2 linked regions of the Ancylobacter polymorphus genome follow. The protein of the gene in region 2 interacts with the protein of the main gene of each other region in a pairwise test. Links are inferred from orthologs where the notes say so. Each region holds a gene or a part of one and is shown on either strand. Other genes may lie near its edges.

The links. Proteins that work in one complex are often made in the same cells at the same time.
Region 1: the proteins of ribD (region 2) and accC interact in binary tests that used the Escherichia coli proteins (3 or more experiments, as listed by UniProt). The link is inferred for Ancylobacter polymorphus from one-to-one orthologs.

Annotation. Positions count from the first base shown.
Region 1 is NZ_CP083239.1:3,810,789-3,814,002, forward strand. Bases 295-3,214 are described here. They hold accC (acetyl-CoA carboxylase biotin carboxylase subunit), read left to right. Parts: upstream 295-1,038; coding sequence 1,039-2,391; downstream 2,392-3,214. Other genes in these bases: aroQ (type II 3-dehydroquinate dehydratase), read left to right, coding at 295-515; accB (acetyl-CoA carboxylase biotin carboxyl carrier protein), read left to right, coding at 549-1,028; aat (leucyl/phenylalanyl-tRNA--protein transferase), read left to right, coding at 2,518-3,198; K9D25_RS25100 (DUF2155 domain-containing protein), read right to left, coding at 3,129-3,214. Also shown: more of aroQ, read left to right, coding at 72-294. UniProt on the Escherichia coli protein: This protein is a component of the acetyl coenzyme A carboxylase complex; first, biotin carboxylase catalyzes the carboxylation of the carrier protein and then the transcarboxylase transfers the carboxyl group to form malonyl-CoA.
Region 2 is NZ_CP083239.1:3,446,299-3,449,867, reverse strand. The notes cover bases 357-3,336. They hold ribD (bifunctional diaminohydroxyphosphoribosylaminopyrimidine deaminase/5-amino-6-(5-phosphoribosylamino)uracil reductase RibD), read left to right. Parts: upstream 357-1,280; coding sequence 1,281-2,393; downstream 2,394-3,336. Other genes in these bases: ribH (6,7-dimethyl-8-ribityllumazine synthase), read left to right, coding at 3,028-3,336; K9D25_RS16385 (riboflavin synthase), read left to right, coding at 2,395-2,985; nrdR (transcriptional regulator NrdR), read left to right, coding at 731-1,249; glyA (serine hydroxymethyltransferase), read left to right, coding at 357-721. Also shown: more of glyA, read left to right, coding at 1-356; more of ribH, read left to right, coding at 3,337-3,522; transcription antitermination factor NusB, read left to right, coding at 3,528-3,569. UniProt on the Escherichia coli protein: Converts 2,5-diamino-6-(ribosylamino)-4(3h)-pyrimidinone 5'-phosphate into 5-amino-6-(ribosylamino)-2,4(1h,3h)-pyrimidinedione 5'-phosphate.

The sequences.
Region 1 (3,214 bases), 360 kb from region 2 along the record:
GGCCAGCCATTGCCTATAAACCCGCGGCCGTCCCGGCATGGGGCCGCCGGCGGCTGGCTCAACGAGGCGCGATGCCCGACACGGTGCATGTTCTCAACGGACCGAATCTGAACCTGCTCGGTACGCGCGAGCCGGAGATTTACGGCCGTGCGACCATCGCCGATGTGGAGGCCGCCTGCCGCGCCGCCTGCGAGCGTCATGGCCTCGACCTCGTCTTCCGCCAGACCAACCATGAAGGCGAGCTCGTCACCTTCCTTCAGGAAGCGCGCGGCTCGCGGGGCGTGGTGCTGAACGCGGCGGCCTATACCCACACATCCGTCGCCATCGCCGACGCCATCAAGGCGGCCGGCCTCATTGTCGTCGAAGTCCACCTGTCCAACGTCTTCGCGCGCGAAGCCTTCCGCCATCATTCCTATATTTCGCCGGTCGCCCGTGGGGTGATCTGCGGTCTGGGGATCGACGGCTACCGGCTCGCCATCGACGCGCTCGCCACCGCCGGTGGCAAGATCAGCTGAGGGAGACGGGCGAGCGACCGTCACGGGATCATGATGAAAACCAACAAGCCGAACATCGACCCCGCGCTCGTGCGCGAGATCGCCAACCTGCTGTCCGAAAGCGACCTCACCGAGATCGAGGTGCAGCACGAGGATCTGCGCATCCGCGTCGTCCGCGCCGCGCCCACCGTCTATGCCGCCCCGGTCGCGGTCGCGCCGGCCCCCGTGGCCGCCGCCGCCCCGGCACCGGCCGCCGCCGCGCCGGCGTCTGCCGCTCCCGTGGCCGACCTGTCGAAGCATCCCGGTCTCGTCACCTCGCCGATGGTGGGCACCGCCTATCTCGGCCCCGAGCCCGGCGCGAAGTACTTCGTCGAGGTCGGCTCGGTGGTGAAGGAAGGCCAGACGCTGCTCATCGTCGAGGCGATGAAGACCATGAACGCGATTCCCGCGCCCCGCGCCGGCACCGTGACCCGTATCATCGTGGAGAATGCGCAGCCGGTCGAATATGGCGAGCCACTCCTGATCATCGAGTGAGGCGCGCCTGATGTTCGGCAAGATCCTGATTGCCAATCGCGGCGAGATCGCCCTGCGCGTGCTGCGCGCCTGCAAGGAAATGGGCATCGCCACCGTGGCGGTTCATTCCACCGCCGACGCCAACGCCATGCATGTGAAGCTGGCCGACGAGAGCGTGTGCATCGGCCCGCCGGCCGCCAAGGACAGCTATCTCAACATACCCGCTCTGCTCGCCGCCTGCGAGATCACCGGCGCGGAAGCGGTGCATCCGGGCTATGGCTTCCTGTCCGAGAATGCGCGCTTCGCCGAGATCCTGATCGATCACGGTGTCGCCTTCATCGGGCCCAAGCCCGAGCATATCCGGGTGATGGGCGACAAGATCGAGGCCAAGCGCACCGCCAAGGCGCTGGGTATTCCGTGCGTGCCGGGTTCCGAGGGCGGAATCTCCTCCGACGACGAAGCGACCAAGGTCGCCCGCGACATCGGCTATCCCGTGCTGATCAAGGCTGCCGCCGGCGGTGGCGGACGCGGCATGAAGGTGGCGCGCTCGGAAGACGAGCTGTCCTCCGCCCTTTCGACCGCCCGCTCGGAGGCCCGTGCCGCCTTCGGCGACGACGCGGTCTATATCGAGAAATATCTCGGCACCCCGCGCCACATCGAAATTCAGGTGTTCGGCGACGGCAAGGGCAATGCGGTTCATCTGGGTGAGCGCGACTGCTCGCTGCAGCGCCGCCACCAGAAGGTGCTGGAGGAGGCCCCCTCCCCGACCATTACCGCCGAACAGCGGGCCCGGATCGGCGAGACCTGCGCCAAGGCGATGCGCGACATGAAGTATCTCGGCGCGGGAACCATCGAGTTCCTGTACGAGAATGGCGAGTTCTACTTCATCGAAATGAACACCCGCATCCAGGTGGAGCATCCGGTGACGGAAGCGATCACCGGCATTGACCTGATCCGCGAGCAGATCCGCGTCGCCGCCGGCGAGACGCTGAGCTTCGGCCAGAGCGATGTGGTTCTGCGCGGCCACGCTATCGAGTGCCGCGTGAATGCGGAGCACCCGCGCACCTTCCGGCCGTCGCCGGGCAAGATCGGCTACTGGCATGTGCCGGGCGGCCTTGGCGTGCGCATCGATTCGGCCGTCTATCAGGGCTACTCGATCCCGCCCTATTACGACAGCATGATCGGCAAGCTCATTGTCCACGCCGCCACCCGCGAGGAGTGCATCGCGCGCCTCAAGCGGGCGCTGAACGAGTTCGTGGTGGAAGGCATCGAAACCACGCTGCCGCTGTTCCGCGAGCTGGTCGAGAATGACGACATCAAGCGCGGCGCCTACGACATCCACTGGCTGGAGCATTTCCTCGCCGAGGGCGAGCCGGGCGCCTGAAGCTCCCTTCAGCATCAGTGATCAAACGACATCATGGCCGGGACGCGTCCCGGCCATTTTCATGTCCCCGGCGCCGTACGGCGCCTCCACCTTCACAGCGCCGCGCATCTCGGTCATGCTGGCCGCATGTCACACCCGCGCGAACATCAGGTCGAAATCACCCCGGACGTGCTGCTGAAGGCCTATGCCTGCGGCATCTTCCCGATGGCCGAGAGCGCCGACGACCCCGGCCTCTACTGGATCGAGCCGGAGCGGCGCGGCATCATTCCGCTGGACGACTTCACCCTTACGAGCCGCCTCGCCCGCACGGTGCGGGCCGACCGTTTCGAAATCCGCATCGACCACGACTTCGAGGCGGTGATCGATGGCTGCGCCGCCCCCGCCGACGGGCGCGGCTCGACCTGGATCAACCGGCGCATCCGCAAGCTCTATTGCGACCTGCACGCACGCGGCTACTGCCACTCCGTCGAGGCCTGGCAGGATGGAGCACTGGTGGGCGGGCTCTATGGCGTCCGGCTGGGGCGGGCCTTTTTCGGCGAGAGTATGTTCCACATCGCCCGCGACGCCTCCAAGGTGGCGCTGGTGCATCTGGTGGCCCGGCTGAAGAAAGGTGGTTTCGTGCTGCTCGACACCCAGTTCGTCACCGATCACCTGCGCAGCTTCGGCGCGATCGAAGTACCCAAGCGTCAGTACAGCCGGCTGCTGGGACAGGCGCTGGAAGCGGGCGAAGGGGATTTCTACTGCTGGCCGCCGGGCGAGGCGATCACCGGCGCGGTCTGCTTGCAGTCGGTCAGCCACACATCATAGATCGGGTGCTCGACCC
Region 2 (3,569 bases):
CTTCGCGAAGATGCGTGAGATCGCCGATTCGGTCGGCGCCTATCTCATGGTCGACATGGCCCATTTCGCCGGTCTGGTGGCGGGCGGGGTTCACCCGAATCCGGTGCCGCACGCCCATGTGGTCACCACCACGACCCACAAGACTCTGCGCGGCCCGCGCGGCGGCATGATCCTGACCAATGACGAGGACCTGGCGAAGAAGTTCAACTCCGCCATCTTCCCCGGCATCCAGGGCGGCCCGCTGATGCATGTGATCGCGGCGAAGGCGGTGGCCTTCGGCGAGGCGCTGCAGCCGGAGTTCAAGGTCTACGCGAAGAACGTGGTCGAGAACGCGAAGGCACTGGCGGAAAACCTCAAGGGCCACGGCTTCGAGATCGTCTCCGGCGGCACCGACACGCACCTGATGCTGGTCGATCTTCGCCCGAAGAAGCTCACCGGCAAGGTGTCTGAGATCGCGCTCGGCCGCGCGCACATCACCACCAACAAGAACGGCATCCCGTTCGATCCTGAGAAGCCCTTCGTCACCTCGGGCATCCGCCTCGGCACGCCGGCGGGTACGACGCGCGGCTTCGGTGTGGCCGAGTTCCAGCAGGTCGGCGACATGATCGCCGAAGTGCTCGACGTGCTCTCGCAGAAGGGCGTCGACGAGGATAGCCTCGTGGAAGCGGCGGTGCGCGGCAAGGTGGCCGATCTGCTCGCCCGCTATCCGCTCTACAGCTGAGGCCAAACGATGCGCTGTCCTTACTGCGGAAGCCTCGACACCCAGGTCAAGGATTCCCGTCCCACCGAGGACAGCGCCGCCATCAGGCGCCGCCGCATCTGCCCGGATTGCGGCGGCCGCTTCACCACTTTCGAGCGCGTGCAGTTGCGGGAACTCACCGTGCTGAAGCGCTCCGGCCGCCGCGTGCCGTTCGACCGCGACAAGCTCGCCCGTTCCATTGAGGTGGCGCTGAGGAAGCGCCCGGTCGAGCCGGAGCGGGTGGAGCGGCTGGTCTCCGGTCTGGTCCGCCGGCTGGAAAGCATGGGCGAAAGCGAGATCACCTCGGAGATGATCGGCGAGCGGGTGATGGAGAGTCTCAAGCAGCTCGACGACGTCGCCTATGTCCGCTTCGCCTCCGTCTACCGCAATTTCCGCGAGGCCAAGGATTTCGAGACGCTGCTCGGCGAGCTGGAGCCGCGCCTCGTCGAGGGCGGAGCGGGCGATGATCTGGCCGCCCGCCGCCCGCGTGACCCCGGGCTCGACGACTGATGCCCGGGCTTCGCGTTCGCTACTCCGCGCCATGACCGCATCCGCCACCGACCATTCCCTGATGGCGGCCGCGCTCAGCATTGGCCGGCGCGAGCGGGGGCACACCTGGCCCAATCCCGCCGTCGGTGCGCTTGTCGTGCGCGAAGGTCCGCGCGGCCCGCTGGTGCTCGGCCGCGGCTGGACCTCGCTCGGCGGACGCCCCCATGCCGAGCCGCAGGCGCTGGCGCAGGCCGGGGAGGGCGCGCGCGGCGCCACGCTCTATGTCACGCTGGAACCCTGCTCGCATCATGGCGGCACCCCGCCCTGCGTCGATGCGGTGCGCGCGGCGGGTATCGCCCGCGTCGTCGCCGCGGTGCAGGACCCCGATTTCCGCGTCGCCGGCCGGGGCTTCTCCATCCTGCGCGAGGCGGGAATCAGGGTCGATGTCGGCACTGGCGCGGCGCAGGCGCTGATCGACCATGCCGGCCATATCCGCCGCGTCACCGAAGGGCGCCCGCACATTATGCTGAAGATGGCGGTGTCCGCCGATGGCAAGGTGGGGCTCGCTGGGCGTCGGCCGGTGGCGATCACCGGTCCGCTTGTGCGCGACCGCGTCCACATGCTGCGCGCCACCCATGATGCGGTGCTGACGGGCATCGGGACGGTGCTGTCGGACGATCCGCTACTCACCTGCCGCCTGCCGGGCATGTCGCAGCGATCGCCGTTGCGCATCGTGCTCGACGCCGATCTGCGCCTCTCCCCGACCAGCGCGCTGGCGCGCAGCCTCGATGTCGCGCCGTTGTGGATCATCGCGGCCGAAGACGCTCCGGCCGCGCCCGAGGCGATGCTGGGCGCGATGGGCATCGAGGTGATGCGGGTGCGGCGCCGATCCGAGGGCGGATTGGCGCTCGACGAGGTTTTGAAACTGCTGGCTCTGCGGGGGCTCACGCGGATCATGGTCGAGGCGGGACCGCGTATTGCCGGTTCTTTCGTGGCCGCCGGGCTTGTCGACGAGGTGAATCTGTTCGAGGCATCGACGCTTCTGGGGTCGGACGCGCTGGACGCGCTGGAGGGACTGCCGCTTTCCGCGCTCGATGACTATCTCTGCACGGTGGATGAGGAACAGCAGGGCGGTGACCGCCTGCGCATCATGAGGCGTCGCTAGAATGTTCACGGGCATCGTCACCGACATCGGAACCCTGCGTGCGATTGAGCCCCGGCACGACGTCCGGCGGCTGACCATCGCCACCCGCTACGATACCGCAAGTATCGAGCTCGGTGCCTCCATCGCCTGTTCCGGCGTCTGCCTCACCGTGGTGGCGCTGCAGCCCGACGCGTTCGAGGTCGAGGCGGCGCCGGAGACGCTCGCCGTCACCACGGCAAGCGACTGGAGCGTCGGCGGACGGCTCAATCTCGAACGCGCGCTGAAGATCGGCGACGAACTGGGCGGTCATATCGTGCAGGGCCATGTCGACGGCGTCGCGCAGGTCGTGGCGCGCGAGGACCTCGGCGAGACCACACGCTTCACCTTCGAGGCCCCGGCGACACTGGCCCCCTTCATCGCCATCAAGGGCTCGGTGACGCTCGACGGCACCTCGCTGACGGTGAACACGGTGGATGGCACCCGCTTCTCCTGTCTGCTCATTCCGCACACGCTGGCGCACACCACATGGGATGCGGTGCAGGCGGGAAGCCGTGTCAATATCGAAGTCGACATGATGGCCCGTTACGCCGCGCGGCTTGCGGAGTTCCGTTGACGCCTGTACGTCGTCGGCTCTGTCAGTTCATGAGGTAACACCATGGCGAGCCCCCGCCCGCCGCGCGCATCCGATGCCGCCGAAGCCGTTCAGCTGTTCGGTGAACGCATTCTCATCGTCGAAGCGCGCTTCTATGACGATATCGCCGACGAGCTTCTGGCCGGCGCACAGGCCGCCATCAAGGCCGCCGGCGCGCACGCCGATGTCATCTCCATGCCCGGCGCGCTGGAAATTCCGGTCGCGGCCGCCATCGCGCTTGACGCGGCCGCCGCCTCCGGCAAGCCCTATGACGCCGTCGTGGCGCTCGGCTGCGTGGTGCGTGGCGAGACCTACCATTTCGAGATCGTCGCCGGTGAGTCGTCGCGGGCGCTGATGGATCTTGCCGTCGCTCGCAAGCTGCCGCTCGGCAATGGTATTCTCACCGTCGAGAATGACGAGCAGGCGTGGGTCCGGGCCCGCGTTTCGGACGGCAACAAGGGCGGCGGCGCGGCCGAAGCGGCGCTGGCGCTGCTCCGGCTGAAACGCCGGGTCGGGTGAGCACCATGGCCACCGACGACAAGCCGAGCACCAAGACCGCCGGGCAC